Variovorax paradoxus: one gene and its partner. The protein of the gene in region 2 interacts with the protein of the main gene of each other region in a pairwise test. Links are inferred from orthologs where the notes say so. Each region holds a gene or a part of one and is shown on either strand. Other genes may lie near its edges.

Region 1 (15,331 bases), 940 kb from region 2 along the record:
GACCAACCCGGTTGGGAAAGCTCAGCCCTGCGAGCTGGATGGGATCGCTGACGCGCGGCGCCGAATAGGCGCAGGCCAGGGGCGTGTTCTGGGTGCGCGCGAGTCCGTCGAGGGTCAGTTCATGGGCGTGCTCGGGGTCGAAGCCGAACAGGAAAGGGCGGGCCAGGCCGTAGAGCGAAGAGGGCATCAGCAGGGGCATCGGATAATTCTCGACTTCAATGAGCCAAGGATTCTCCGCGATGACCGCACCCGCCTCCCCAACCCCCGCTTCCGGCACCCTGTCCCAGGACGAACTCAAGGCCCTGGTCGGGCATGCCGCTCTGGCCTACGTGGTCAAGGGCGAGATCGTCGGCGTCGGCACCGGCTCCACGGTGAACAAGTTCATCGACGCGCTGGCGACGATCAAGGACCAGATCAAGGGCGCCGTTTCCAGCTCGGTTGCCTCCACCGAGCGCCTGCGGGCGCTGGGCATCCCGGTGTTCGACAGCAACGAGGTCGAGGAACTGGCCGTCTACATCGACGGTGCCGACGAAATCGATCACCGCGGCTTCATGGTGAAGGGCGGCGGCGCGGCACTTACACGCGAGAAGATCGTGGCCGCCCAGTCGCGCAAGTTCATCTGCATCGCCGATGCCTCCAAGCTGGTAGAAACGCTGGGCGCCTTCCCGCTGCCGGTGGAGGTGATTCCGATGGCTGCACGCCGCGTGATGCGCCAGTTCACGGCCATGGGTGGCATTGCCCAGGTGCGCGAGAAGGACGGCCTGCCGCTGGTGACGGACAACGGCCAGCACATCGTCGACGTGACCGGCCTGCGCATCGGCGACCCGCTGGCCTTCGAGTCCGAAGTGAGCCAGTGGCCGGGCGTGGTGACTGTCGGCGTCTTCGCGCACCAGAAGGCCGACGTGTGCCTGCTGGGCACCGCGACTGGCGTGAAAACGATGACGTTTGCCTGAAAGGGCAACGCCTCAGGTTCAGAACTTGATGCCGGCCGGGTTGCTCGGACTCGGCTCGTTCGATGCGGGCGGCGGCGAGGTGGGTTGCGCAGCCGGTGCCGCGGCAGGCGTACGGGCGGCGGGTGCGGCCTGCTGCGCGACCAGCGGCCGCGCCGGGCCGTTGCGGTAGCCGGCGGGCAGGCTGTTGCTCTTCGGATAGCCCGCCGCGTCGAGGTACTGCGACCATTCGACATCCGAGAAACCCTTGAGCTGCTGCGATCCGATGGTCAGCAGCGGCAGCGAACTCTGGCCGCTCAGGCGTTGCAGCGCCTCGAGTTCCTCGTTGCTCTTGACGGTGCGCTCGTCGAACGGAATGCCGCGCGTCGTGAGCATGGAGCGGGCGGCGCTGCAGGGCGCGCATTCTTCGCCGCTGTACAGCGTGACCGGGTAGCGCTGAGCCACCTGCCGCAGTTCATAGGGCAACCCGGCATTGGGCGGCGTGGAGATGCCGCCTTGCGGCCCCGAAGCCGCCCCTGCGTCGGCGCTCGGTGCGCGGTCCGAGAAAGTGACCTTGCCGTTCTTGTCCACCTGGCGGTAGACGGTCTGCGCCGTTGCGCTCGCGGCGGCGAACACAAGGGCCAGGCCGATCAGGCGATGCGGTGAGAATTTGTAAGGGGGCGGATGCATCGCCCGAGTATCGCAAGCTTCAGCGCCGCATCAAGCGGGCTGGGCCTCGGCCATGCCTTGATGTCGCAGCAGCGCATCAAGCTGGGGTTCGCGGCCGCGGAAGGCCTTGAACGAATCCATCGCGCTGCGGCTGCCACCGGCTTCGAGGATGGCCTGGCGGTACTTGCGGCCGGTCTCGATGTTCGGTTCGCCGTCGGCGCCCACGGTTTCCTCGAAGGCCGCGTAGGCGTCGGCGCTCAGCACCTCGGCCCACTTGTAGCTGTAGTAGCCGGCCGCGTAGCCGCCCGAGAAGATGTGGCTGAAAGTATTCGGCGTGCGGCTGAACGGCGGGGAGGGCATCACAGCGACTTCAGTGCGCACCTTGCCCAGCAGCGCCATCACGTCGCCGGGCTTGGCGTCGGCCGCGTGGTACTCGGTGTGCAGCAGCATGTCGAACAGCGAGAACTCGATCTGGCGCAGCGTCTGCAGGCCGCTCTGGAAGTTCTTGGCAGCCGTCATCTTGTCGAACAGCGCGCGCGGCAGCGGCGCGCCGGTATCGACGTGGGCGGTCATGTGCTTGAGCACATCCCATTCCCAGCAGAAGTTTTCCATGAACTGGCTTGGCAGCTCGACCGCGTCCCACTCGACGCCGCTGATGCCCGAGACGTCGCGCTCGTTCACCTGCGTGAGCATGTGGTGCAGGCCGTGGCCGAACTCGTGGAAGAGGGTGGTCACGTCGTCGTGCGTGAGCAGCGGCGGCTTGCCGTCGACACCGCTCGCGAAGTTGCACACCAACTGCGCGACCGGCGTCTGCAGCACGCCGTTGTCGGGGCGCAGCCAGCGGGCGCGCACGTCGTCCATCCAGGCACCGCCGCGCTTGGCGGCGCGGGCGGACGGGTCGAGATAGAACTGGCCGACCTTCTGGACGCCCTGAGGGGTTTGGCGTTCGATGCGATAGAACTCGACGCTCGGGTGCCACACCGGCGCGCTGTCGCGGCGGATCGACACTTCGAACAGCGTCTCGACGATCTTGAAAAGGCCGGCCATGACCTTCGGCGCCGGGAAGTACTGCTTCACCTCCTGCTCGCTGAAGGCGTAGCGCGCTTCTTTCAGCTTCTCGCCAATGTAGCTCCAGTCCCAGGGTTGCGGGTCGGTGATGCTCAACTGCTCGGCAGCGAAGACGCGCAGGTCGGCCAGATCGCGTTCGCCATAGGGCTTGGCCTTGGTCGCGAGGTCGCGCAGGAACTTGACGACCTGCTCGGGCGATTCGGCCATCTTCGGCACGACCGACAGTTCGCCGAAATTCCTGTAGCCCAGCAGCTTGGCCTCTTCCTCGCGCAGCGCGAGGATCTCGGTGATGAGCGGGGTGTTGTCGAAGGCCGCGTCGCCGAACTCGCTGGCGCGGGTGACGTAGGCGCGGTAGAGCTTTTCGCGCAGCGCGCTGCTCTTGGCGAACTGCATCACCGGCAGGTAGCACGGCATCTTGAGCGTGAGCTTGTAGCCTTCCTTGCCGTCGGCCTCGGCGGCCGCGCGGGCGGCGCTCACCACGTCTTCGGGCACGCCTTCGAGTTCGCCGAGCTGGGCGTAGTAGGCGAAGGCGTCGGTCGCGTCGAGGGCGTTCTCGCTGAACTTCTGGCTCAGCTCGGCCTGGCGTTCCTGGATGTCGGCGAAGCGCTTCTTGGCATCGCCCTGAAGCTCGGCGCCGCCGAGCACGAAGTTGCGCACCGCGTTGCGGTGGGCCTGGCGCTGCTCGGCGTTGAGCGTGGCGACGTCGATGGCCTTGTATTTGGCGTAGAGCCGCTCGTCGGAGCCCAGGCGGGTCCAGAAGGCGGTGACGCGGGGCATGGCCTCGTTGTAGGCGGCGCGCAGCTCAGGGGTGTCGGCCACGGCGTTCAGGTGGCCGATGGCGCCCCAGGCGCGGCTGAAGCGTTCGGAGGCCACGTCGAGCACCTTCGAGATCGCGTTCCAGTCGGCGGGGAACTCGGGCGCCGTCACGGTCTGCAGCGCGGTCTCGGCGTCGGCCAGCAGCGTATCGACCGCGGGCGACACATGCTCCGGCTTGATCCGGTCGAACAGCGGGAGATCGTTGAAATCGAGGAGGGGGTTGTTCGTCATGGCCATGGAAGTTACTTTGCGGCGCGTTCGGCGGCTTCAAGAGTGTTGGCGAGCAGCATGGCGCGCGTCATGGGCCCGACGCCGCCCGGCACGGGCGTGATCCAGCTTGCGACTTCCTTGACGCCGTCGAAATCGACGTCGCCTGCCAGCTTGCCGTCTTCCTTGCGATTCATGCCCACGTCGATGACCACCGCGCCGGGCTTCACCATGTCCGCCGTGAGGAGATTGCGCTTGCCCACGGCGGCGACGATCACGTCGGCCTGGCGCGTGATGGCGCCCAGGTCTTGCGTGGCGCTGTGGCAGATGGTCACGGTGGCGCTCTTGGCCAGCAGCATCATGGCCATCGGCTTGCCGACGATGTTGCTGCGGCCGATGACCACCGCGTGCTTGCCGCGCAGGTTGTAGCCGATGGATTCGAGCATCTTCATGCAGCCGTGCGGCGTGCAGGGCCAGAAGCCGGGGGCGCCGGTCATGAGCGCGCCGGCGCTGGCGACGTGGAAGCCGTCCACGTCCTTGCTGGGCGAGATCGTCTCGATGACCTTCTGGCTGTCCATGTGCTTCGGCAGCGGGAGCTGGACCAGGATGCCATGCACCTTCGGATCGTCGTTGAGCGCGCGGATGCGGGCCAGCAGGTCGGCCTCGGTCATGTCGGCGGGGTAGGTCTCGAGCGTGGCCGAGAGGCCGGTCTGGGCGCTGTCGTTGACCTTGTGCTTCGTGTAGACCTGGCTGGCCGGGTCTTCGCCCACGAGGATGATGGAAAGGGCCGGGTTCACGCCTCGGGCCTTGAGCGCGGCGGTGCGGCCGGCAACTTCGGCGCGGATGGTTTGGGCGAGGGCGTTGCCGTCGATCAGTTGGGCGGTCATCGGTTTCGATCTTCCAAGTAAAAACGCCCGCTTGCGCAGGCGTGGTGTTCATTCATCGCTATCGCAGGGATAGCTTCTAGGCCTTGGCCGCCGGGGCCGCCTGTCCGAGCGCGATCTTGAGGAGGTCGGCCACGGTGTTGGCGTTGAGCTTTTCCATGATGTTGGCGCGGTGCGCCTCGACCGTCTTGATGCTGATGCCCAGGTCGTCCGCGATCTGCTTGTTCAGGCGGCCGGCGACGATGCGCTCGAGCACCTGTGCCTCGCGGCCGGTGAGCTTGGACAGCAGCGCGTCGCGGCTGGCCGATTGCTGGTGCTGGGTGAAGGCGCCGCGCGCATGTTCGAGCATGCGCTCGACCAGCGTGACGAGTTCCTCGTCGTTGAAGGGCTTCTGGATGAAATCCATGGCGCCCTTCTTCATGCTGTCGACGGCCATCGGCACGTCGCCGTGGCCGGTGATGACCACGATCGGCAGCGGGGAGCGCCTCTCGATCAGCCGATCCTGCAGTTCGAGGCCGGTCATGCCGGCCATGCGGATGTCGACGATCAAACAGGCGACTTCGCGCGGGTCGTATCGGGAGAGAAAGGATTCGGCGGAATCGAAACAGCGGACTCTGTAGTCCTTGCCTTCGAGCAGCCATTGCAGCGAATCGCGTACGGCTTCGTCGTCATCAACGACATAGACCGTGCCCTTCTTCGGAATCAAACTCATGCAGGTACCTTTGCCTCGTCGCTAGCTACGGAACTGATAGCGTCCAACACCGGAATCCAGAAGGAAAAACGGCATCCGATCACATCCGGACCATTGTAGATGTTCTCCGCCTGCATCCGGCCGCGATGCGACTCGACGATGGTGCGGCACAGGTTCAGCCCGATGCCCATGCCTTCGGGCTTGGTCGAGAAGAAGGCCTCGTAGAGCCGGTCCATCACTTCCGGGGCCAGACCCTTGCCGGTGTCCTGTACCGAAAATTCGATGGCGTTGTGGCCCTCGATCACCTTGGGCAGCACCCGCAGCTCGACGCTGCGGCGCGCCAGCGGGCGGTCGGCGATGTCGATCGACTCGGCCGCGTTCTTCAGCAGGTTGACCATCACCTGCTCGATGAGGATCGGGTCGACGCGCACCACCGGCAGCCGCGCGGCCACGTAGTGGTTCAGGCGCACGTTGCGCCGGCGCAGCTCGATGCCCGCGAGCTCGACCGCCTCGCTCACCATGGTGGCCACGTCGGCCGGCGTGCGGTTGGGCTCGCTGCGTTTCACGAAGGAGCGGATGCGCTGAATGATCTGGCCGGCGCGCTGGGCCTGCTTCGACGTCTTCTCGAGCGCGGCGAGCAGCGCCTCGGTGTCGATCGTCTGGCCCTTGATGCGCGACATCATGCCGTTGCAGTAGTTGGTGATGGCCGTGAGCGGCTGGTTGAGCTCGTGCGCCACGCTCGATGCCATCTCGCCCATGGTGATGAGGCGGCTGGCGGCCTGTGCCTTGTCGGCCTGCGCGGCGGCCTGTTCCTCGGCATCGCGGCGGGGCGTGATGTCGGTGGCGATCACGAGCTGGGCGAGGCGTCCGTCCACCCAGGTCAGGTAGCGCGAGCGCACTTCGAGCCACTTGCCCAGGTGCGGCACGAAGATCTCGTTGTTGGCGGTCTGCGCCGCGGTGAGCGTGTCGATCGGCAGGCCCGCGTAGGGGTCGACGTCGTCCAGGCCCTCGTCGTGCGCGTTCGATGCCGGCACGCCGGCCTGCGCGACCATGCCCAGGTGGCCCACCGTGTCGGAGCCGAACCACAGGCGGTACAGCTTGTTGGCGAACAGCAGTTCCTCGGAGCCGATGGGCGCCACGGACACGGCGGCGTCCAGCGCCTCCAGCACCGTGGTGAAGCGCTCGTAGGAGGCGGAGAGCTGCTCGCGGATGCGCGTGGGCTCGGTGATGTCAGTCATCGACGTCATCCAGCCGGTCTGGTGGCCGCGCGCGTCGATCAGCGGCGACACGTACAGGCGGGCGTTGAAGACGCTGCCGTTCTTGCGCTTCACCCGCACCTGGAAGCCGCCGGGCAGGGCGCGGCCGTGCAGTTCTTCTTCGAGCCGCTCGTTCATCACCTCACGGTCGGATTCGAGCCAGTAAGGGAAGGGCGGCGACTGGCCGACCAGTTCTTCCTCGCTCCAGCCCGTCATCGCGCAGAAGGCGGCGTTCACGTAGGTGATGCGGCCTTGCAGGTCGAGCACCCGCATGCCGGTGAGCATGGAGTTTTCCATCGCCCGGCGGAAGTTGGTTTCGGCCACCAGCCGCTGCTGCGCCTGCAGTCGTCTTCGCGTGTGGCGCCAGGTGCCGATCAGCATCCAGCTCGTGAGCACGCTGAGCGCGCAGACCAGCCAGAACAGCCCGTTGCCGACCACGCCCTGCGAGGTGCGGTAGGCCTGCGCCCGCAGCACCAGCGCATTGCCGACCGGCGACACCGGCACTTCATATTCGTTGGTGCGCTCGGTCCAGGGCAGCAGGCGCGTGCCGCTGTCCTTCAGGTTAGTAGTGTTGCCGGCGATCACGTGGCCCTTGGCGTCGAGCAGCGACACCGCGTAGCGTGCCTGCACCTCGGACGGCATGCCGTAGCGCAGCAGGCCGTCGACCGAGAACTCGCCAAGCACCACGCCCGCGAACAGGCCTTGGTCGAACAGGGGAATGTGCAGCTGCAGCATCGCCGGGGGATCGCCGCCCGCCGCGGGCTGCGAATACACCGGCTGGCGCAGCTCGCGTGCCAGCGCGTAGTTGCTTTCGATGTCGCCGGGGCGCAGCACGTCGCCGATCAGGTGCTGCTGCGCCGGATGCACGCTGGGCGCCGCATAGCCGGCCTTGAAGCGGCGGCGGTCGTCGATCCAGGTGATGGTCTGCAGCTCGGGGAACTGGCTCACCAGCGACTCGGCGCGGCTGGTGAATTCGATCGGGTCGATCTCGCGGTTGGAGGCGTCGCGTGCGATGCGCATCAGCTGTTCCTGCCGCTCGAGCAACCGCAGGCGCATGCGCTGCTGCGCGTATTCGACGTCGCGGCGTACCGACTCCTGCTCGCGCTCCACTTCCTCGGTACGCAGATACCAGAAGGCCGACACGATGGCCGCGAGGAAGAGCAGCACGGCCGCCATCGGCGCGAGCATGGCCACGGCGTCCTGCAGCACCGGCGTCTGCTTGCGCCACCACCTGCGCCACCACGAGAGGGGCGAGGCGTTCACGGCACTGCGGGCAACCGCCAGCGGAGAAGAAAGAGGCATGGTCCGAGTTTAGGTGATGGCCCCCTTCGGCAACGACTGCAAGGCGACAGTGGCATGGGCTCTCGAATGGCCATATTTAAACTGTCGAAATTCATCAAAATATCACATTGAGAAATCATCAAGCACTATTTGAAATTCAGATATTTCTATGAGAAACTCCGCCGCGCTGAGTGCATAGCGCACTAAATTACCGCCACAGCCCTAAAAGGAGAGACAAGCATGTCGGCAAATCCCGAGAACCTGTTCGGCTCGGCCGCGAATGACGCGGACGCCCAGGAGACCCGTGAATGGATGGATGCACTGTCTTCCGTCATCCAGAGCGAGGGTCCCGAGCGGGCCCACTTCCTTCTCGAGCAACTGCTCGAACATGCCCGCCAGAACACGGTCGACATGCCGTTCTCGGCCAACACGGGCTACGTCAACACCATCGAACCCTCCCAGGAAGCCCGCAGCCCCGGCAACCTGGAAATCGAACAGCGCCTGCGCGCCTACATGCGCTGGAACGCGATGGCGATGGTGGTCAAGGCCAACCGCCATCACCCGGCCGAAGGCGGTGACCTCGGCGGCCACATCGGCTCCTTCGCCTCGCTGGCCAGCATGTTCGGCGCCGGCTTCAACCATTTCTGGCATGCCGAGAGTGAAAACCACGGCGGCGACCTGCTCTACATCCAGGGTCACGTCTCCCCCGGCATCTACGCTCGCGCCTACCTCGAAGGCCGCCTCTCCGAAGAACAGCTGCTGAACTTCCGCCAGGAAGTGGACGGCAAGGGCCTGTCGAGCTATCCGCATCCCAAGCTGATGCCCGAGTTCTGGCAGTTCCCCACCGTCTCGATGGGCCTGGGCCCGCTGATGGCCATCTACCAGGCGCGCTTCCTCAAGTACCTGCATGCACGCGGCATTGCCAACACCGAGAACCGCAAGGTCTGGGTGTTCTGCGGCGACGGTGAAATGGACGAAGTCGAATCGCTGGGCGCCATCGGCCTGGCGGCGCGCGAGAACCTCGACAACCTGATCTTCGTCATCAACTGCAACCTGCAGCGCCTGGACGGCCCGGTGCGCGGCAACGGCAAGATCATCCAGGAGCTCGAAGGCGAGTTCCGCGGCGCCAACTGGAACGTCGTCAAGCTGATCTGGGGCAAGGGCTGGGACGCCCTGCTCGAGAAGGACCATGACGGCGCGCTGCGCAAGATCATGATGGAGTGCAACGACGGCGACTACCAGTCGTTCAAGGCCAACGACGGCGCCTACGTTCGCAAGAACTTCTTCGGCCGCGACCCGCGCACGCTGAAGATGGTCGAGCACATGACCGACGACGAGGTCTGGAACCTGCAGCGCGGCGGCCATGACTCGCAGAAGGTGTACGCCGCCTTCCATTCGGCCCAGAACCACAAGGGCCAGCCCACCGTGCTGCTCGTCAAGACCGTCAAGGGCTTCGGCATGGGCAAGATCGGCGAAGGCAAGAACACGGTCCACCAGACCAAGAAGCTCGGCGACGAAGACATCAAGGCCTTCCGCGACCGCTTCAACATCCCGATTCCCGACAGCCAGATCGCCGAGTTGCCGTTCTACAAGCCGGCCGACGACACGCCGGAAATGCGCTACCTCCACGAGCGCCGCAAGGCCCTGGGCGGCTACCTGCCGCACCGCCGCGTCAAGGCCGAGGAGAGCTTCACCGTGCCGTCGCTCGATACCTTCAAGGCGGTGATGGAGCCCACGGCCGAGGGCCGCGAGATCTCGACCACGCAAGCCTACGTGCGCTTCCTCACGCAGTTGCTGCGCGACAAGGCGCTCGGCCCGCGCGTCGTGCCCATCCTGGTGGACGAGGCCCGCACCTTCGGCATGGAAGGCCTGTTCCGCCAGATCGGCATCTACAACCCGCACGGTCAGCAGTACACCCCGGTCGACAAGGACCAGGTCATGTACTACAAGGAAGACAAGGCCGGCCAGATCCTGCAGGAAGGCATCAACGAAGCCGGCGGCATGTCCAGCTGGATCGCTGCCGCCACCTCGTACAGCACGAACAACCGCATCATGGTGCCGTTCTACGTGTACTACTCGATGTTCGGCTTCCAGCGCATCGGTGACCTGGCCTGGGCGGCCGGCGACATGCAGGCCCGCGGCTTCCTGCTGGGTGGCACTTCCGGCCGTACCACGCTGAACGGCGAAGGCCTGCAGCACGAAGACGGTCACAGCCACATCCTGGCCAACACCATCCCGAACTGCGTGAGCTACGACCCGACCTTCGCGCATGAAGTCGGCGTCATCCTGCACCACGGCCTCAAGCGCATGGTCGAGAAGCAGGACAACGTCTACTACTACATCACCCTGCTGAACGAGAACTACGCGATGCCAGGCCTGCAGCCCGGCACCGAAGAGCAGATCATCAAGGGCATGTACCTGTCGAAGCAGGGCCCCGCGCTCAAGGCCAAGGCACCCACGGTGCAACTGCTGGGCAGCGGCACCATCCTGCGCGAGAGCTTTGCCGCGCAGGAGCTGCTCGAGAAGGACTGGGGCGTGTCGGCTTCCGTGTGGAGCTGCCCGAGCTTCAACGAGCTGACCCGCGACGGCCAGGACGCCGACCGCTGGAACCTGCTGCACCCCGACCAGACGCCGCGCGTGCCCTTCGTGGCCGAGCAGCTCGGCGCGACCACCGGCCCGGTGGTGGCATCGACCGACTACATGAAGGCCTACGCCGAGCAGATCCGCCCCTTCATCCCGAAGGGCCGCACCTACAAGGTCTTGGGCACCGACGGTTTCGGCCGCAGCGATTTCCGCAACAAGCTGCGCGAGCACTTCGAAATCAACCGCCACTACATCGTGGTGGCCGCGCTCAAGGCGCTGAGCGAAGATGGCACCGTGCCGGTGGCCAAGGTGGTGGAAGCGATCAAGAAGTACGGCATCAATGTCGACAAGGTCAACCCGCTCTACGCCTGACCCTCAACAATCAACGAACGAAACGGCGCCTCACGGCGGGAGACAAACGATATGGCAGCAGTGGAAGTCAAGGTGCCGGACATCGGCGATTTCGATGAAGTCGCGGTGATCGAGGTGCTTGTGAAGGTGGGCGACACGGTCAAGGCCGAGCAGTCGCTCATCACGGTGGAATCGGACAAGGCATCGATGGAAATCCCGTCGTCCACGGCCGGTGTGGTCAAGGAGCTGAAGGTCGAGGTCGGCGGCAAGGTGAAGGAGGGCTCGGTGGTGCTCGTGCTCGAGGCCGAAGGAGCGGGTGCGGCTGCACCGGCGCCCGCCCCAGCCGCGGCTCCCGCCGCGGCAGCACCTGCGCCCGCGCCTGCAGCGGCCGCGCCGGCTCCTGCCGCCGCTCCCGCGGCGTCGGGTCCGGTCGAGGTCAAGGTGCCCGACATCGGCGATTTCAAGGACGTCGCGGTCATCGAACTGCTCGTGAAGGTCGGCGATACGGTCAAGGCCGAGCAGTCGCTCATTACGGTCGAGTCGGACAAGGCCTCGATGGAAATCCCGTCGTCGGCGGCCGGCGTCCTCAAGGAACTCAAGGTCAAGGTCGGCGACACGGTCAACATCGGCGACCTGATCGCCGTGCTCGAAGGCACCGCAGCCGCTGCGCCAGCGCCCGCACAGGCCGCTGCCGCCGCACCGGCTGCGGCAACCACCAGTGCACCCGCGCCGGCGGCCCCGGCACCCGCCGCGAGCCCGGCCGCTGCCGCCGCACCGCACGACCCGACCGTCGCGCCCAGCGGCAAGCTGCCGCACGCGTCCCCGTCGGTGCGCAAGTTCGCCCGCGAACTCGGCGTGCCGCTCGAAGAGGTCAAGGGTTCCGGTCTCAAGGGCCGCATCACGCAGGAAGACGTCCAGAGCTTCACCAAGGCCGTGATGAGCGGCCAGGTCAGCACCAAGGCTTCCGCGGCCAAGGCGCCGGCGGGTGGCGGCGACGGCGCTGCGCTGGGTCTGATCCCGTGGCCGAAGGTCGACTTCACCAAGTTCGGCACGGTCGAGCGCAAGGACCTGTCGCGCATCAAGAAGCTCAGCGGCGCCAACCTGCACCGCAACTGGGTGATGATTCCGCACGTCACCAACAACGACGAAGCCGACATCACCGAGCTCGAAGCCTTCCGCGTCTCCACCAACAAGGAGAACGAGAAGTCGGGCGTGAAGGTCACGATGCTGGCCTTCGTCATCAAGGCGGTGGTCGCGGCGCTGAAGAAATTCCCCGAGTTCAACACCAGCCTGGACGGCGACCAGCTCGTCTACAAGCAGTACTACAACATCGGCTTCGCGGCGGACACGCCCAATGGCCTGGTGGTGCCGGTGCTGAAGGATGCCGACAAGAAGGGCATCCTGCAGATCAGCGCCGAGATGGGCGAACTCGCCAAGAAGGCGCGCGACGGCAAGCTCGGCTCGGCCGACATGCAGGGCGGCTGCTTCTCGATCAGCTCGCTCGGCGGCATCGGCGGCACGCACTTCACGCCCATCATCAACGCGCCTGAAGTGGCCATCCTCGGCCTGTCGAAGAGCGCGATGAAGCCGGTGTGGGACGGCAAGCAGTTCGTGCCGCGCCTGACGCTGCCGATGTCGCTGTCTTACGACCACCGCGTGATCGACGGCGCCCTGGCTGCGCGTTTCAACGCCTACCTGGGGCAAGTGCTCGCGGACTATCGCCGTATCCTGCTATGACCACCGTAGTGGCCGTCCGCAAGGGCGGCCAGGTCACGATGGCAGCCGATTCTCTGGTGACCTTCGGCGACACGCGGCTTTCGCACCGCGCCGAAACGAACCAGAAGATCTTCACCGTCGAGGACGCGGCGGGCTCCAGCCTGTTCGCGATGGCCGGCGCCGCCGCGCACTTCCTGGTGCTGCAGCATGCGCTGGCCGCGCAACCGCGCGAGAAGCTGCTGTTCGGCAGCAAGCACGAGATCTTCCGCACCTTCACGATGCTGCATCCGGTGCTGAAGGACTCGTTCTTCATGCAGACCAAGGAAGACGACCACGAGCCCTACGAGTCGAGCCAGTTCACGATGCTGATGGCCAACCCGAGCGGCATCTACGGCATCTACAGCTACCGCGAGGTGTTCGAGTTCAAGCAGTTCTGGGCCATCGGCTCGGGACGCAGCTTCGCGCTCGGCGCCATGCACGCGGCCTATGACATCAAGTCGCGCAGCTCGCGCGACGTGGCGGAGGCAGGCATTGCCGCCGCCTGCGAATTCGATCGCAATTCGGCCCCACCGGTCGACGTTCTCACACTCAAACTGAAAGTGTCCAAATGAGCGAACAACAAATCAAGGTGCCCGACATCGGCGACTTCGACGAAGTCGCGGTGATCGAGGTGCTGGTCAATGTCGGAGACACGGTCAAGGCCGAGCAGTCGCTGATCACGGTCGAATCGGACAAGGCCTCGATGGAAATCCCGTCGTCCGCCGCCGGCGTGGTGAAGGCGCTGGCCGTGAAGGTGGGCGACAAGGTCAAGGAAGGCTCGGTCGTGCTGACGCTGGAAGTCGACGGCGCTGCTGCCCCCGCTCCGGCTGCGGCCGCACCGGCTCCTGCCGCTGCCCCCGCTCCCAAGGCCGCGCCGGCACCAGCCCCCGCTTCGGCGGCCGTGGCCGTGTCGAGCTATGGCGGCAAGGTCGATGTCGAATGCGACGTGGTCGTGCTCGGCGCCGGCCCCGGCGGCTACTCGGCCGCCTTCCGCGCCGCCGACCTCGGCCTGAAGGTGGTGCTGATCGAGCGCTACGCCACCCTCGGCGGCGTGTGCCTGAACGTCGGCTGCATTCCGTCGAAGGCGCTGCTGCACGTGGCGTCCGTCATGGACGAGGTCAAGCACTTCGCCGACCTGGGTGTGAGCTTCGCGGCCCCGACGGTCGACCGCGCCAAGCTGCTGGGCCACAAGAACAAGGTGGTGGGCAAGCTCACCAGCGGCCTCACGGCCATGGCCAAGATGCGCAAGGTGACGGTGCTGCGCGGCGTCGGCAACTTCATCGACCCGTACCACCTGGAAGTCGAGGAAACCTCGGGCACCAGCTGGGACACCACGGGCAGCAAGCAGACCGTGAAGTTCCGCAACGCGATCATCGCTGCGGGCTCGCAGGCCGTGAGCCTGCCTTTCATGCCGAAAGACCCGCGCGTGGTCGACTCGACCGGCGCGCTGGAGATGGGCACGGACCCCAAGCGCATGCTGATCCTGGGCGGCGGCATCATCGGCCTCGAGATGGGCACGGTGTATTCGTCGCTGGGTGCGCGCCTGGACGTGGTCGAAATGCTCGACGGCCTGATGCAGGGCGCCGACCGCGACCTGGTCAAGGTCTGGCAGAAGATGAACGCGCCGCGCTTCGACAACATCATGCTCAAGACCAAGACGGTCGGCGCCGAAGCCACGAAGGAAGGCATCAAGGTCACCTTCGAGGGCGAAAACGCACCGAAGGAACCGCAGGTGTACGACCTGGTGCTGCAGGCAGTGGGCCGCAGCCCCAACGGCAAGAAGATCGGCGCAGAGAAGGCGGGCGTCACGGTGAGCGACCGCGGCTTCATTCCGGTCGACATCCAGATGCGCACCAACGTGTCGCACATCTTCGCCATCGGCGACATCGTGGGCCAGCCCATGCTGGCGCACAAGGCGGTGCACGAGGCGCACGTGGCCGCGGAAGTCATCGCGGGCGAGCAGAAGGGCGACAAGGAGCTGTCCAGCGCGGCCTTCAACGCCCGCGTGATCCCGAGCGTGGCCTACACCGACCCCGAGGTGGCGTGGGTCGGCCTGACCGAAGACCAGGCGAAGGCCGAAGGCATCAAGGTCAAGAAGGGGCACTTCCCGTGGTCGGCCTCGGGCCGTGCCATCGCCAACGGCCGCGACGAGGGCTTCACCAAGCTGCTGTTCGACGCCGAGACGCATCGCATCCTGGGCGGCGGCATCGTCGGCACGCACGCCGGCGACATGCTGGGCGAGATCGCGCTGGCCATCGAGATGGGCGCCGACGAAATCGATATCGGCAAGACCATCCACCCGCACCCGACGCTGGGCGAAAGCATCGGCATGGCGGCGGAAGTGGCGCACGGCAGCTGCACCGACCTGCCGCCGGCCCGCAAGAGCTGATTGCCGGATGAAAAAGGGCGCTTGTCAGGCGCCCATAAAAAAAATCCCGCCGCGGCGGGATTTTTTTCGTCCTGAATTCCCGGAAAAGGGAGAGCGGGCTCAGTTGCCGCTGTGCGCGACGGCTGCCGCCTTCACTTCGTCCGTCGGGCCGGCCAGCACGCGGCGGGCACCGTCGAAGCGGCGTTGCCAGTAGCTGCCGTTCATGTCTTCCACGCGAACCTGGGCGCCGGAGCGGGGCGAGTGGATGAACTTGCCTTCGCCGACATAGATGCCGACATGGCTGAAGGCGCGGCGCATGGTGTTGAAGAACACGAGGTCGCCGGGCTTGAGCTGCTCGCGGTCGATCTTTTCGGTGGCGGCGGCCTGCTCTTCGGCACGACGCGGGAGCATGTGGCCCACCGTCTGGTTGTACATGGCACGAACGAAGCCGCTGCAATCGAAGCCTGCTTCCG
Region 2 (14,936 bases):
GTGATCGTGGTCGACGGCTTCATCGCCAGTTCGGCCGTGCTGGTGGCGCAGGCCCTGCAGCCGTGCGTGGTGCAGCGCTGCGTGGCGGCGCATTGTTCGGCCGAGCCCGGGCACCTGCTGCTGCTGGAGCAACTGGGCCTGGAGCCGCTGCTGAATCTCGACCTGCGGCTGGGCGAAGGCTCGGGCGGTGCGCTGGCCTGGCCGCTGCTCGAATCGGCCTGCCGCATCCTGCGCGAGATGGCGAGCTTCGAGGCCGCGGGCGTGTCGCGCAAGGACGCATGAGCGGGATTCGCCATTTCCTGCTGGCGCTTCAGTTCTTCACGCGGGTGCCGGTGACGGGCCCGCTCGCGGACTGGGTCGGCTTCAGTCCGCAGATGCTGCGCGCGAGCGCCGCGCACCTGCCGGGCATCGGCTGGGTGGTGGGCGCCGTGGCGGCGCTGGTCTTCACGGGCGTGGGCATGGGGCTGCCCGGCGTGGCGGGCGCGCTGGCGGCGGCGGTGCTGAGCACGGTCGCCACGGTGATGCTCACCGGCGCCTTCCACGAAGACGGGCTGGCCGACGTGGCCGACGGGCTGGGCGGCTCGGCCCGGCGAGAGCGCGCGCTGGAAATCATGAAGGACTCGCGCATCGGTGCCTTCGGCGCGGTGGCGCTGGTGCTGGCGCTGGGCCTGAAGTTCGCGCTGCTCGCCGCGCTGGCGGCGCGCGGGCTGCAGTCGGTGGCCATCGCCATCGTCGGCGCGCATGTGCTGTCGCGGCTGATGCCGCTGTTTTTGATCCGCTGGCTGCCCTACGTGGGCGACAGCGGCGCGAGCAAGGCCAAGCCGCTGGCGGACGCGATCAGCGGCGGCGCGCTGCTCATCGCCGTGGTGTGGACCTTGCCCGCCGTAGCCTTGCTGCTGCTGGCGCACGACGCCGTGCACGTCGGCGCGGCGGTGCTCGTTGCTCTGTTGGCGGCGGGCTGGATGGCGCGGCTCTTCATGCGGCGGCTGCAGGGCTTCACGGGCGACGGGCTGGGCGCGACCCAGCAGGTCTGCGAGCTCGCGATCTACCTGGCGCTGGCCTGGCACGCATGAGCACGCTCTGGCTCCAGCGCCATGCGCCGGTGGTGGCCGAACCCGGCCTCTGCTACGGCGCGACCGACCTCGAAGCCCATGCCGACGCCACGCTCGACGCCGCCCGTCGCATCGCGAAGCTGCTGCCCGCCGGGACGATGCTGTGCAGCTCGCCCCTGCGGCGCTGCGCCGCGCTGGCCGACGCCATCGCCGCGCTGCGGCCCGATCTGCCGCTGCGGCGCGACGCCCGGCTGGCCGAGATGGATTTCGGTGCCTGGGAAGGCCGGCCCTGGTCCGCGATTCCGCGCGAAGACTTCGATGCCTGGACCGCCGACTTCGCGGACCTGCGCGTGGGCGGCCACGGCGAAAGCGTGCGCGACTTCATGTCGCGCATTGCCGAGGCGCACGACGAATGGCTGGGGCAGCCGCGCGACACGCTGTGGGTCACGCATTCCGGGGTGCTGCGCGCGGTGACGCTGCTGCGGCGCGGCATCCGCTGCCCGGCGGTGGCGGACGACTGGCCCGGCGGCGAGATGCCGTTCGGCGGCTGGCTGACTTTCGAGCATCCGCCTTCCGGCTGATCCCTCCGTCTGATGTGAGCGAGGGCGGCGGCTACTTGTCGCCGTCGTCGCGTTCCAGCTCGAGCCGCATGCGCTCGGCGACGGCGCCGCGCCCGTGGGCGTCCAGCTTCATGTAGATGTTCTTCAGGTGCCACTTGACCGTGTCCAGCGACAGGCCGAGCGTGAGCGCGATCTTCTTGTTCGGCAGCGACTGCAGCAGCAGCTCGGCGATCTCGGCTTCGCGCAGCGTGAGCAGGCGGCTCAGCCGGCGGTCGTCCCGAAAGCGCGGCACCGGCGGCGGCTCGGCGCGCGCGTCGCTCTGCAACTGCGCCAGGGCCTCGATGCGCTCGATGAAGAACGACAGCACCGGGTCGAGGTTGGGAATCGTGGCCACCGTGCGGATCAGCGCCAGCGCGTTGTCGTGCGCGCCCAGCAGGGTGGACAGCAGCCCCAGCCGGTGGCCCAGGCGCAGGGCGGCGCACACGCGTGCCCGCGACGCTTCGGCGCGCCCGAGCCTGCGCTCGACCTCGGCCGCCTGGAGCTGGAGGGCGGCGACGAAGCCGACCTGTCCGCGTTGTCCGTAGCGGTGGGAGAGGGTTTCGATCTTCGCCAGCGTGGGCAGAAGGTCGCCGTCGTGCATCGCCATGCAGATGCGCGCCCGCTCCACGATGTCGGCGATGCGCCGGAGGGTGCCGGGCTCGACGCCCGGGTGACGGCCGTGCAGCACTTCCAGTTCCTGCAACGACGCCCGTGCTGCTTCGGCGTCGTCGCTCGCCAGCTGGATCCTGAGTTGCTCCAGCAGCACGCAGGCCAGCGCGCGGTCCATGCCGAAGCGCCCCAGGAAGCTCCCGGCCTGCGCCAGATGCTCCAGCGCCTCGCGCCAGCGGCCGGCCGCCTGCTGCGCGCGGTTCGACACGATGATCATGCGCAGGGCGGTGTCGGGAATCAGGCCGTCGTGCGTGCCCAGCTGTTCCTGGATGAAGCGCGCGGCGGCCAGCGGGCCCTGCTGCTCGTAGAGCACCTCGACCAGCAGCTGGGCGGTCAGCCGCTCGGCCTCGGCGCAGCGCGCGCCGCGCTCCTGCGCTTCGCTCAGCACCTGGCGGTAGATGCGCTCGGCGCGGTGCATCTGGCCCTCGACGGCATACGACAGGCCCACGAGGCAGCGGCCCACCAGCGACCCGAACAGGGTGCCGACCACGGGCTCGCCGTCGACCCGGGGCGTCGGCTCGTCGCGCTGGATGCGCCGCGCCTGCTCGAACTCGCCGCGGTGCAGGTAGAGCCAGGTCAGCACGTTGCGGCGGCCTGCCAGCGCGAAGTCGTCGGCGCCCGGCGGCGGCGCCAGCAGCTCGGGCAGCAGCCGCGAGAGCGCGTCGTTGTCGTCGTTGCGGATGGCGAGCAGGCAGCCCAGCAGCGTCAGCCGGTAGCGCATGGCCGGCGCAATGTCGCCCGCCTGCGCCCGCAGCAGCTCGATGCTGCGGGCGCAGTCGTCGAGGCGGTAGTCGGCCAGTTCGACCCAGGCCATCCAGAGAGCGAGATTGGCGTTGTCGCCGATGGTCTGGGTGTCGAGCTGGCGCACCAGCGCGATCATCTCGGTCATCCGGCCCTGGGTGAACAGCGCCGACGCGCCGCGCTCGGCCAGCCGGGCTGCCGTCTCGCGATTGCCGGCCGCCAGCGCATGCCGCACGGCCTGGTGGTGCATGCCGCGAACCGCGAACGACTGGCAGGCCGTGGCATGCACCCGCAGGCGCTCGGCTTCGGGCCGGGCCGCGAAGCGCGTCAGCAGCACGCTGCGCAGCAGCGGGTGCATGTACCACCAGCGCTCGCGGGGCGGCGCGGCGTCCGGGGCGTCGAGCGGTTCGGGCGGCTCGTGCGCTTCCGGCACGGCGGACAGCAGGCCTTCGCGCGCCAGCGGTTCCAGCAGCTCGGCGCACAGGGCGGGGGTGAAGCCGGCGCCCGCCAGGTCGGCGCACAGCGGCGCGTTGAAGCGAGTGGAGGCGGCGCAGCAGGTGAGCAGGCGCAGCTGCGTTTCCGAGAGACGGGAAAAGACGTGGTCGTGAAAGTACGCGGCAAAGGGCTCGGGGTCGGGCACGCCGTGCACCAGCGGCGACGACTGCACGCCGCGCCGCCGCCGCACGTCGGCGCTGGCCAGTCGCAGCAGGGCCGGCCAGCCCTCTGTGAGCCGGTGGATCGCGGAGGCGGCGCGCTCGTCGAGGTCGGGCAGGCGCATGCAGAGGTAGTCGATCGACTCAGGCAGGCTGAAGCGCAGGTCGTCGTTGCGCAGCTCCAGCACGGCCTTGGAGGCCGGGGCGTGCGCCAGCGTCATCGGCAGGTCGTCCTGGCTGGCGAACACGCACAGCAGGTTGGGCGGCGCGTACTCGACGAGCAGTTGCAGCGCGTGCAGCACGTTCTCGCTCTGCGCGCAGTGCACGTCGTCCACGATCAGCACCACCTTGCGGCCCTGCGCCGCAATGCCGCGCACCAGTGCGATGACCAGCCGCTCGATGGCGTAGGCGTCGGGGCGGGCGTGGGCCACGGCCTGCCTGGGGATGGCGGCGTCGATGCCGCCCAGAGCCGCCATCAGGGCGGTCATGAAATGCAGGTCGCCCTCGGGAACGTCGGCGAGCCGGACCCAGGCGATGTCGGTGTCGGCCGAAACCAGCTCGCGCTGCCAGGTGAGCAGCAGCGAACTCTTGCCGAAGCCGGCGGGCGCCCGCAGCACGACGCAGCGGCGCGCGCCCGGCGCCGCCAGCCGGTCGAGCAGGCCCTGGCGGACCAGCAGCCGGCGGCTGCGGGTGCGCAGTGCCGTCGCGCCGGGGGAGAGATCGGGTTGCTGCATCCCTGCGAATTCTCATTCATCCGGCGCCCGCTGAAACACATGTATCCGGGTTTGCCCATCCCACCCTTCAGGGGTGGGGTGGCGCATGCAGGGGCCGCCGATGACGAAAGGGAGGCCCCGCAACTTTTTTGAAGGAAGCTACATGCTCGATCTTTCGAATCTCAGGATTGGCGCCCGTCTCGGGCTGGGTTTTGCGCTGTTGCTGCTGCTGCAGCTGGTCATCACCGGCATCGGCCTGCGCGAGATGGCGCATCTTTCGGAGCGCATCGCCTTTGCGACCGAGGTCGGCCAGCGCAAGCTCGACGAACTCAACAACGTGCAGTCCGCCATCGGCAAGCGGGCCATCGCGGCGCGCAACCTGGCGCTGGTGAGCGACTCGGCCGCGCAGAAAGGCGACATCGAACTCGTCGGGAGCTCCCAGCGCGAGATCGACGGCGGGCTGCAGAGCCTGGCCACCGTGATGGCCGACCCCGCCGCCTCGACCCCCGAGGAACGCCAGATGCTCGAAAAGCTGCGCGCGCTGGAGGCGCAGTACCTGCCCATCGCCAAGAACGTGGTCGGGCTCGCCACCTCGCACCAGACCGACGCGGCCGTCAAGGTGCTGACGCAGGAGTGCATGCCGCTGCTGAACCAGGTGCTGGCGCATGTGGCGGCCTTCCAGGCGCAGCTGAAGAAAAGCGCCGACGAGAGCACCGCGTCGACTCAGGCCGCGTACCAGCGCGCCAAGTGGATGATCGTGTGGATCAGTTGCGCCTCGCTGGTCGGCGGGCTGCTGCTGGCCTTTCGCATGACGCGCTCGATCACGCGGCCCCTTGGGCAGGCGGTAACGGTGGCGCAGCAGGTGGCTTCGGGCGACCTGACGGCGCGCATCGAGGTGGGGGATTCCTCGGAGTCGGGCATGCTGATGCGCGCGCTGCGCTCCATGAACGACGAGCTGGCCAAGGTGGTGGGGCAGGTGCGCGACGGCACCGATTCGATCGCCACGGCGTCGAGCCAGATCGCCTCGGGCAACCGCGACCTGTCTTCGCGCACCGAGGCGCAGGCCAGCTCGCTGGAGCAGACGGCGGCGTCCATGCAGGAGCTGACCTCCACCGTCAAGCAGAACGCCGACAACGCGCGGCTGGCCAACCAGCTGGCCGACTCGGCCTCGCAGGTGGCGTCGCGCGGCGGCGCGGTGGTGGACCAGGTGGTGGAGAAGATGGCGTCCATCAACGCCTCGTCGCGCAAGGTGGTGGAGATCATCGGCGTGATCGACGGCATCTCTTTCCAGACCAACATCCTCGCGCTGAACGCTGCGGTGGAGGCCGCGCGCGCCGGCGAGCAGGGGCGCGGCTTCGCGGTGGTGGCCTCGGAGGTGCGCAGCCTGGCGCAGCGCTCGGCGGCGGCGGCGAAGGAAATCAAGACGCTGATCGGCGACTCGGTGGACGAGGTCGACGCGGGCAGCACGCTGGTCAATGAAGCCGGCAAGACCATGGAAGAGATCATGGGCAGCGTGCGGCGGGTGACGGACATCATGGCCGAGATCACCGCGGCCAGCCAGGAGCAGTCGGCCGGTATCGAGCAGGTGAACGACGCCATCAAGCAGATGGACCGCACCACGCAGCAGAACGCGGCGCTGGTCGAGCAGGCCTCGGCCGCCGCGCAGTCGATGAACGATCAGGCCGCGGGCCTGGTGCATGCGGTGCGCATGTTCAAGCTGGCCTGAGCGGGCAGCGCGCGGAGCCCTTCGGCTTCAGTTCTTCTGGCGCCACTGCTCGCGCCAGAGCTTGTCGAGCTGGGGCGCGAGCGCCGCGGGCGGCGTGCCCACGAGACGGTTCTTGCCGTTGCGCTGCACCAGGCCGTAGATGCGGCCCGAGCCCTGGTCGTACAGGGCGATGGCGTTGTTGTCGTAGCAGTCGTGCGGCTTGCAGAAGGCATGCAGCAGGTAGCGCGTGCCGTCGACCGTCACCCATTGGGGCTCGGGCGCCGGGCCTTCGCGGCGCACCAGCCAGCGGTCGGTCTCGCGCGTGCCGAGCGCGGCGCGCCAGGCCTTCTGCATGGCCGGGCCCTGGGCCAGCGCGGCGGGGCTGCCGGTGGGCGGGGCGGGTTGCTTCGCGGGCGCCGCGGCTTCGGCCGGCGGCGGCGCGGCGCGCGCGGCGCCGTCGCAGCGCCAGTAGCGCAACTTCATCATGTCGGGGCCGAGCTGGCCGGCGACGGGCTTCTCCGCGTCCAGCGTGATCGACTGGCCGCGCGCCTCGCGGTAGACCAGGAAGGTCATGGCGCCGGCCTTGCCCACGGTGCTCATCAGCGCCACGTCGAAGTTGGCGGGCGGAGGGCTGTTGCCGAAGAAGCTGTGGGCCGTCTGCGGCGCCGTGCCGACCACGCGGCGCTTGCCGCTGGCGGCGATCAGCATGTCAGGGTGCACCTGCACGGTGGGCGCGGCCGCGTTGGCGCAGTCGGTCGACCAGCGCCCGCCGTACTGCGCCATCGCATCGGCGGGCAGGCCGGGCGAAGCGGCCTGCGACCACGACACGGCCGGCACGCAGACGGCCATGCCGAGCAGGACGGTGGCCAGGAGCGTGCGGGACGGGGGCTTCTTCATTGTCATTCGGTGTGTTGTCGGGTGTGTTTTTCAGGCTGTCTTCGGCGCCGGCGTCTTGGGCTTGTAGTCGCAGAAGGTGGCGACCGCGCATTCCCAGCAACGCGGCTTGCGCGCCACGCAGATGTAGCGTCCGTGCAGGATGAGCCAGTGGTGCGCGTGCAGCCGGTATTGCAGTGGGACGCGCTTCTCCAGCTTGAGTTCCACCTCGAGCGGCGTCTTGCCCGGCGCGAGCCCGGTGCGGTTGCCCATGCGGAAGATGTGCGTGTCGACCGCGATGGTGGCCTCGCCGAAAGCCACGTTCAGCACCACGTTGGCGGTCTTGCGGCCCACGCCGGGCAGCGCCTCCAGCTCGGCGCGGGTGCGCGGTACTTCGCCGCCATGCTGCTCGACCAGCATGCGGCAGGTTTCGATCAGGTGCTTGGCCTTGCTGCGGTACAGGCCGATGGTCTTGATGTATTCCTCCAGGCCTTCCACGCCGAGGTCGTAAATGGCCTGCGGCGTGTTCGCCACCGGGAACAGCTTGCGCGTGGCCTTGTTCACGCCCACGTCGGTGGCCTGCGCGGACAGCAGCACGGCGGCCAGCAGTTCGAAGGGCGTGGTGTATTCGAGTTCGGTCTGGGGTTCGGGGTTGGCCGCCTGCAACGTGGCGAAGAAGAGGGGGATGGTTTCTTTTTTCATGGGGCGGGGATCGGCTTTAGCGCAATATATCGTTGAAAGGCCAAAGCCTTACGCAGCTTTATTGCCCGCCGCTTTCGCGACAATGGCACCCCAGAAAGAGAGCCAAACCATGCAATTCGCCTCCCGACTCGACAACGTCGAGACCTCCGCCATCCGCGAACTCTTCAAGCTGCTGGGCAAGCCCGGCATCATCAGCTTCGCGGGCGGCTTCCCTGACAGCGCCATGTTCGACGTCGAGGGCCTCAAGGAGGCGAGCAACAAGGCACTCACCGAAGAACCCGGCGGCGCGCTGCAATACGGCGCCACCGAAGGCTACGAGCCACTGCGCACCCAACTGAGCGCCTTCATGAAGACCAAGGGCGTCGACGTCGACCCCAGCGGCCTGATCGTCACCACCGGCAGCCAGCAGGCGCTGGACCTGCTGGGCAAGACCATGATCTCGCCCGGCGACAAGGTGATCGTCGAGGGCCCGACCTTCCTGGCCACCATTCAGTGCTTCCGCCTGTACGGCGCGCAGCTCATCAGCGCGCCCATCGACGCCAATGGCGTGAAGACCGACGAACTCGAGAAACTCATCGCCGAGCACAAGCCCAAGTTCGTCTACCTGATTCCCACCTTCGGCAACCCCAGCGGCGCCATGCTGAGCCTGGAGCGCCGCAAGAAGGTGCTCGAGCTGGCCGTGAAGTACCAGACGCTGATCGTCGAGGACGACCCCTACGGCGACCTGTACTTCGGCGAAGCCCCGCCGCCGTCGATCATGGCGCTGAGCAAGGACGTGCCCGGCAGCCGCGAACTGCTGGCCCACTGCGGCAGCCTGAGCAAGGTGCTGAGCCCGGGCCTGCGCATCGGCTGGATGATCGCGCCGCCCGAGCTGCTGGCCAAGGCCACCATGTGCAAGCAGTTCAGCGACGCGCACACCAGCACCTTCTCGCAGGCCACGGCCGCTCAATACCTCAAGAGCGGCCGCATGCCGGCCACGCTGGCGCATGTGCGCGAGGTGTACGGCCAGCGCGCGCAGGCCATGGGCAATGCGCTCAAGCGCGAACTGGGCGATGCGGTGAGCTTCACCCAGCCCAACGGGGGCCTGTTCTTCTGGGCGCGCCTGACGGGCGCCAACGGCAAGCTGGCCGATGCGAACGAACTGGCCAAGCGCGCGATCGAGAAACTGGTGGCCTTCGTGCCCGGCGCGCCGTTCTTCGCCGAGAAGCCCGACGTGGCCACGCTGCGCCTGAGCTTCGCGACGGCCGACGTGGCGAAGATCGAAGAGGGCGTCAAGCGCCTCGGACAGGCCCTGTAAGCCCCGGAGTCAAGGGGACCGGTGCAGCCGGGGCGCTGCAAGCAGGTCCAGGTTGTCCGCGATGGCCGCATCCACGTTCGGATAGCGGCCTTTCATTTTCGAGAGCGTCATGATGGTCTGGAGCGCCTTCAGGTCCTTGACCGAGGGCGCGACCTTGATCTGCGCGATGGCGGCGGTGGGATTGCCACCGTTGATCAATGCCATCACCTTGCTTGCCCAGTCGTTTGCGCGCGCCATGTCTTTCACCTGCTTTCGTTTGAAGCGCCGACTGTACACAGCGGCGCGGCGGGGGCGTTACGATCACCCATGAGAAAAACCTTTCAGCTTCAGGTCGAGGGCAAGCACCCCGACCGTCTCCTCGAAGCCATCAAGCACGAGATCCGCAAGTACATCAAGCGCGAGCGGCGGCGCGTATTGCCGGAAGGCGCGGACTTCTGGGACTTCGACTGCAAGTTCGGCGCGGCCGAGGAATCGGCCGAAGTCGTCCATCTTTCGGCCATTACCGGCCTGATCGACGGCGTGGTCAAGGACGGCGGCAAGCAGTTCTATGTCGAGGTCGTCGCCAAACCCGGCAAGCGCAAGCCGCGCCCCGCGGGTGAAACCGCCCCGGACGCTTCCGAAACCGAAGAAGACTGAGCCGGCCTCTTCAGGCCAGCGCCTGCGCCAGCCGCAGGCCGTGACGCTGCTCCGCATCCTGCAGCGCACGTGCGATCGACGGGTGCAGCCGCACCCCGTTCTTCGATTGCGCATCCCGACGCTTCAAACCGCCTTCGCCCGGCAGCCGCACAGGCTTTGCCGGGTCGATGGGCGTGTTGGCGCGGCATTGCGCGGCCACATGGTCCATCTGGCGCAGGAAGGCGTCCTTGCCGCCGAAGGCGTTGAGGTCGTGCAGCGTGATGTGCACCGTGGCGCCCCAGCCTTCGGGCGCATCGGCCCGGCCGTGACCCGCCAGGCCGGCGGTCAGCGTCTCGACCAGCAGCGCCATGCCGTAGCCCTTGTGGCCGTGGCTCAGGCCGCCCACGGGCAGCAGCGTGCCGGGCGGCTGGTCGAACAGCACCTGCGGGTCGTTCGACGGCTTGCCGGCGGCGTCGATCAGCCATTCCTCGGCGAAGGTCTCGCCGGCCGCGCGCTTGCGGTTGCTCATGCCGTTGGTGGTGATGGAGGCCGAGATGTCGACCATCACACCGCCCTGCGACAGCGGAAAGCCCATGGCCAGCGGATTGGGCGTGAACACGGCCTGCGTGCCGCCGAAGGGCGCGACGCTGGCGGTGTTGGGGTCGGAGCAGGCCAGCAGCATGAGCATGTCTTCCCGCAGCGCGCGCAGCATGTAGACGGCGAGGCAGGCGATGTGGTGGCTGCGGCGGATGACGAGCGAGGCGGTGCCGAGTTCGCGCGCGCGGGGCACCAGCAGGTCCATGCCCTGGTCCATGAGCCAGGGGCCGGGCAGGCGCTTGCCGTCCCACAGCACGGCGGCCGGGCGGTCCGACAGCACTTCGGGAGCGCCGTCGCGTGTCATGCCGCCGGACTCCAGCTCCTTCACATACCCGGCCAGCAGCGCGAGGCCGTGGGTGTCGTGGCCGAGCAGGTCGCCTTCGACCAGGGTGCGGGCGACGCTGCCGGCTTTCGATGCTTCGAGTCCGGCTTTCTGGAGGAGGGCGCTGGCGTAGTCTTCGAGGGCGTCGGCGCGGTAGAGCGGAGCGGTGTCGGTCATGTCCATGGTCCGTTGTCTCGTCGTGTTGTTCGATGTTCGTTCAGGGCGTGATCGCCCCAAGAATCGCGCCCCAACCAGTCATCGCAGTATTTCGAGAACGCGGTCCAGGCCGCCTTCGTTGATGGCAACCATGGCCTGCTCGCGCACCTTCGGCTTGGCGTGATAGGCCACGGATAGACCGGCCTCGCCCATCATCGGGAGGTCGTTGGCGCCGTCGCCCACGGCGATGGTCTCTTGCGCAGAGATGCCCATGAGCGACGCCACCTCGAGCAGCGTGCGGCGCTTCTCGGCGCCGTCGCAGATGTCGCCCCAGCTTTGCGTGACGACCTCTCCGGTGAGCTTGCCGTCGGCTTCGTCGAGCAGGTTGGAGCGCGCGAAGTCGATACCCAGGCGCTCCTTCACGCGGTTCGCGAAAAAGGTGAAGCCGCCCGACACCAGCAGCACCTTGAGGCCCGCCTTCTTGCAGGCCGCAACCAGCTCGCTCGCGCCGGGGTTGAGCTTCAGCCGCTCGTCGTACACCTGCTGCAGCGCCTCGACCGGCACGCCCTTCAGCAGGGCCACGCGGCGCCGCAGGCTTTCCTTGAAGTCCTTGATCTCGCCGCGCATCGTGGCTTCGGTGATGGCGGCCACCTCGGCCTTTTTGCCGACAGCGTCGGCAATTTCGTCGATGCATTCGATGTTGATCAGCGTCGAGTCCATGTCGAACGCGATCAGCTTGAAGTCGGCCAGTTTCAGCGGTGGCTTCACGCGCTGGATGACCAGGCCGGGGGAGATTTCTTGGGTGGCGCTCATGCGGTGACGTTTTCCTTGACGGTGGGTTGGCCCAGGCTGCGCAGCACGTCGCGCACCATCTGGGCCCGTTCCTTGGGTTCTTTCAGTTCGCGCTCGATGCGCAGCTTTTCGTTGCCCGCCAGCTTGATGTGCTTGTTCTTCTGGATCAGCTGGATGATGGCCATGCCATCCACCGGCGGGTCTTTCTTGAAGGTGATATTGATGATGCCGGGCGCGGCATCGACCTTCACCACGCCGTACGGCCGCGCCAGCACGCGCAGGCGGTGCGTGTCGATGAGCGTCTGCGCCTGCGGCGGCAGCTTGCCGAAGCGGTCGACGATTTCTTCGAGCAGCGTGTCGATCTGGTCGGGCGTCTTCGCGGTGGCGAGCTTCTTGTAGAACGACAGGCGAAGGTGCACGTCGCCGCAGTAGTCGTCGGGCAGCAGGGCGGGGGCGTGCAGGTTGATTTCGGTGGTAACAGACAGCGGCGACAGCAGGTCCGGCTCCTGCCCGGCCTTGAGCGCGCGCACGGCCTCGCTGAGCATCTCGTTGTAGAGCTGGAAGCCGATCTCCGTCATGTTGCCGCTCTGGCTTTCGCCCAGCACTTCGCCGGTGCCGCGGATCTCCAGGTCGTGCATGGCTAGGTAGAAGCCGGAGCCCAGTTCTTCCATCTGCTGGATGGCGTCGAGCCGCTGCGCCGCCTGCTTGGTCAGGCCCTCGGTGTCGGGCACCATGAGGTAGGCATATGCCTGATGGTGCGAACGGCCGACGCGGCCACGCAGCTGGTGCAGCTGCGCCAGGCCGAATTTGTCGGCACGGCTCATCACGATGGTGTTGGCGGTCGGCACGTCGATGCCGGTCTCGATGATGGTCGAGCACAGCAGCAGGTTGTAGCGCTGCGCCACGAAGTCGCGCATCACGCGCTCGAGCTCGCGCTCGGGCATCTGCCCGTGGGCCACGGCGATGCGGGCCTCGGGGAGGATCTCTTCCAGCTTCTGGCGGCGGTTCTCGATGGTCTCGACCTCGTTGTGCAGGAAGTAGACCTGCCCGCCGCGTTTCAGCTCGCGCAGCACGGCTTCGCGGATCACGCCGGTGCCTTCGTTGCGCACGAAAGTCTTGATGGCCAGGCGCCGCTGCGGCGCGGTGGCGATCACGCTCAGGTCGCGCAGGCCTTCGAGCGCCATGCCCAGCGTGCGCGGAATCGGCGTGGCGGTGAGCGTGAGCACGTCGACCTCGGCGCGCATGGCCTTCATCGCCTCCTTGTGGCGCACGCCGAAGCGATGCTCCTCGTCGATGATGAGCAGGCCAAGGTTCTTGAACTTGACCGACTGCGAAAGCAGCTTGTGGGTGCCGACCACGATGTCGACCTGGCCCTCGGCCAGCCCCTTGGCGGCGGCGGTGATTTCCTTGGCCGAGCGGAAGCGGCTCATTTCGGCCACCTTCACCGGCCACTTGGCGAAGCGGTCGACCAGCGTCTGGTAGTGCTGCTCGGCCAGCAGCGTGGTCGGCGCGAGGAAGGCCACCTGCTTGCCGCCGGTCACGGCGATGAAGGCGGCGCGCAACGCAACCTCGGTCTTGCCGAAGCCCACGTCGCCGCACACGAGGCGGTCCATGGGCTGGGGCGAGATCATGTCCTGCACCACGGCGTGGATCGCGGCCTTCTGGTCGGCGGTTTCCTGGAAGCCGAAGTCGTTGGCGAATACCTCGTAGTCGGCCGGCGAGTAGCGGAAGGCATGGCCTTCGCGCGCGGCGCGGCGGGCGTAGATGTTGAGCAGCTCGGCGGCCGAGTCGCGCACCTGTTCGGCAGCCTTGCGCTTGGCCTTTTCCCACTGGCCGGAGCCCAGCTTGTGCAGCGGAGCCTCGTCGGCACTGACGCCGGTGTAGCGGCTGATCTGGTGCAGCTGCGAAACGGGCACGTAGAGCGTGGCCTTGTCGGCGTACTCCAGGTGCAGCATTTCCTGCAGCAGCGGCTTGCCTTCGGCGTCGGTGCCCTGGCCCAGGTCCATGTGGATCAGGCCCCGGTAGCGGCCGATGCCGTGCGCCGTGTGCACCACCGGGTCGCCGACATTCAGCTCCGACAGGTCCTTGATGAGTGCTTCGACGTCGCTGACCTGCTCCTGCTTCTTGTTGCGCCGGCGCGTGGTGGGCGCGGTGGCGAACAGCTCGGTTTCGGTGACGAGGTCGATGCCTTGCTCGCGCCAGGCGAAGCCCGAGGCCAGCGCGGCGGTGGCGATGCCGACCTTTTCGTCGGCCGAGGCTTCGAACTCGGCCAGCGAGTCGAAGGCCGGCGGATTCACGCCGCTGGCGCGCAGGAAGTCGAGCAGGCTCTCGCGGCGGCCGTCGCTTTCGGCGATCAGCAGCACGCGGTGCGGCGTCTTCGCGATGTGCGCCTTGAGGCCGACCAGCGGGTCTTCGGCGCCGCGCACCACGGCGAAAGGCGGCAGCCTGTCGAACTCGGCGTAGGGTGCCTCGGTGGGGACGTCGCCGCGAATGGCAAGTTGTGCGTGCGGCTTGGCGCGCTGGTAGAACTGCTCGGCGTTCAGGAACAGCGCCTCGGGCGGCAGCGCGGGGCGCTCCGGGTCGCCGCGCACGAGGCGGTAGCGTTCGTTGGTGTCCTGCCAGAAATGCTGGAACGCGGGTTCCAGGTCGCCGTGCAACACCACGGTGGCGTCGGGTCCCAGGTAGTCGAACACCGTGGCCGTCTCGTCGAAGAACAGCGGCAGGTAGTACTCGATGCCGGCCGTTGCCACGCCGTTGCCCATGTCCTTGTAGATGCGGCTCTTGGTCGGATCGCCCTCGAGCAGCTCGCGCCAGCGGCCGCGGAAGCGCCCGCGCGCGTCTTCGTCCATCGGGAACTCGCGCCCCGGCAGCAGACGCACTTCTGGCACGGGGTAGAGGCTGCGCTGGGTGTCGGGGTCGAAGGTGCGGATGGAGTCGATCTCGTCGTCGAACAGGTCGACGCGGAAGGGCACCGGCGAGCCCATGGGGAACAGGTCGATCAGCCCGCCGCGCACCGCGTATTCGCCGGGGCTCACCACCTGCGTCACATGGCTGTAGCCGGCCAGCGTGAGCTGGGCCTTGAGCTTCGATTCCTCGAGCTTCTGCTTGGCCTTGAAATGGAAGGTGTAGCCGGCCAGGAAGGCCGGTGGCGCGAGCCGGTAGAGCGCGGTGGTGGCGGGCACCAGCACCACGTCGGCCTCCTTCTGGCTGATGCGCCAGAGGGTGGCCAGGCGCTCGCTGATCAGGTCCTGGTGGGGCGAGAAGCTGTCGTAGGGCAGCGTCTCCCAGTCGGGGAACAGGGCGCAGCGCAGCTCGGGCGCGAAGAAGGCGATTTCGTCGATCAGGCGCTGGGCGTCGTTGGCATCGGCGGTGAACATCGCCGTGGCGCGCCCGGCAGCTTTCTCGCGCATGGCCAGCTGCGCCAGCAGCAGTGCATCGGCCGACAACGGG

The links.
Region 1: the proteins of nth (region 2) and aceE interact in binary tests that used the Escherichia coli proteins (3 or more experiments, as listed by UniProt). The link is inferred for Variovorax paradoxus from one-to-one orthologs.

What each region holds. Positions count from the first base shown.
Region 1 is NZ_CP091716.1:4,563,386-4,578,716, reverse strand. Bases 7,724-10,956 are described here. They hold aceE (pyruvate dehydrogenase (acetyl-transferring), homodimeric type), read left to right. Parts: upstream 7,724-8,041; coding sequence 8,042-10,756; downstream 10,757-10,956. Other genes in these bases: aceF (dihydrolipoyllysine-residue acetyltransferase), read left to right, coding at 10,808-10,956; L3V85_RS21210 (PAS domain-containing sensor histidine kinase), read right to left, coding at 7,724-7,822. Outside these bases: L3V85_RS21240 (quinone-dependent dihydroorotate dehydrogenase), read right to left, coding at 1-199; ribose-5-phosphate isomerase RpiA, read left to right, coding at 240-953; L3V85_RS21230 (glutaredoxin family protein), read right to left, coding at 972-1,619; L3V85_RS21225 (M3 family metallopeptidase), read right to left, coding at 1,650-3,719; bifunctional methylenetetrahydrofolate dehydrogenase/methenyltetrahydrofolate cyclohydrolase FolD, read right to left, coding at 3,725-4,576; L3V85_RS21215 (response regulator transcription factor), read right to left, coding at 4,653-5,285; more of L3V85_RS21210, read right to left, coding at 5,282-7,723; more of aceF, read left to right, coding at 10,957-12,472; L3V85_RS21195 (MFS transporter), read left to right, coding at 12,469-13,062; lpdA (dihydrolipoyl dehydrogenase), read left to right, coding at 13,059-14,879; L3V85_RS21185 (C40 family peptidase), read right to left, coding at 14,979-15,331. UniProt on the Escherichia coli protein: Component of the pyruvate dehydrogenase (PDH) complex, that catalyzes the overall conversion of pyruvate to acetyl-CoA and CO(2).
Region 2 is NZ_CP091716.1:3,626,343-3,641,278, forward strand. Bases 5,884-8,721 are described here. They hold nth (endonuclease III), read right to left. Parts: upstream 7,708-8,721; coding sequence 7,060-7,707; downstream 5,884-7,059. Other genes in these bases: L3V85_RS37335 (methyl-accepting chemotaxis protein), read left to right, coding at 5,884-6,153; L3V85_RS16865 (Ivy family c-type lysozyme inhibitor), read right to left, coding at 6,181-7,029; L3V85_RS16875 (PLP-dependent aminotransferase family protein), read left to right, coding at 7,817-8,721. Outside these bases: cobT (nicotinate-nucleotide--dimethylbenzimidazole phosphoribosyltransferase), read left to right, coding at 1-282; L3V85_RS16840 (adenosylcobinamide-GDP ribazoletransferase), read left to right, coding at 279-1,073; L3V85_RS16845 (histidine phosphatase family protein), read left to right, coding at 1,070-1,633; L3V85_RS16850 (LuxR C-terminal-related transcriptional regulator), read right to left, coding at 1,665-4,448; more of L3V85_RS37335, read left to right, coding at 4,591-5,883; more of L3V85_RS16875, read left to right, coding at 8,722-9,004; L3V85_RS16880 (hypothetical protein), read right to left, coding at 9,014-9,241; L3V85_RS16885 (DUF6172 family protein), read left to right, coding at 9,311-9,640; L3V85_RS16890 (Ldh family oxidoreductase), read right to left, coding at 9,651-10,715; phosphoserine phosphatase SerB, read right to left, coding at 10,794-11,507; mfd (transcription-repair coupling factor), read right to left, coding at 11,504-14,936. UniProt on the Escherichia coli protein: DNA repair enzyme that has both DNA N-glycosylase activity and AP-lyase activity. The DNA N-glycosylase activity releases various damaged pyrimidines from DNA by cleaving the N-glycosidic bond, leaving an AP (apurinic/apyrimidinic) site.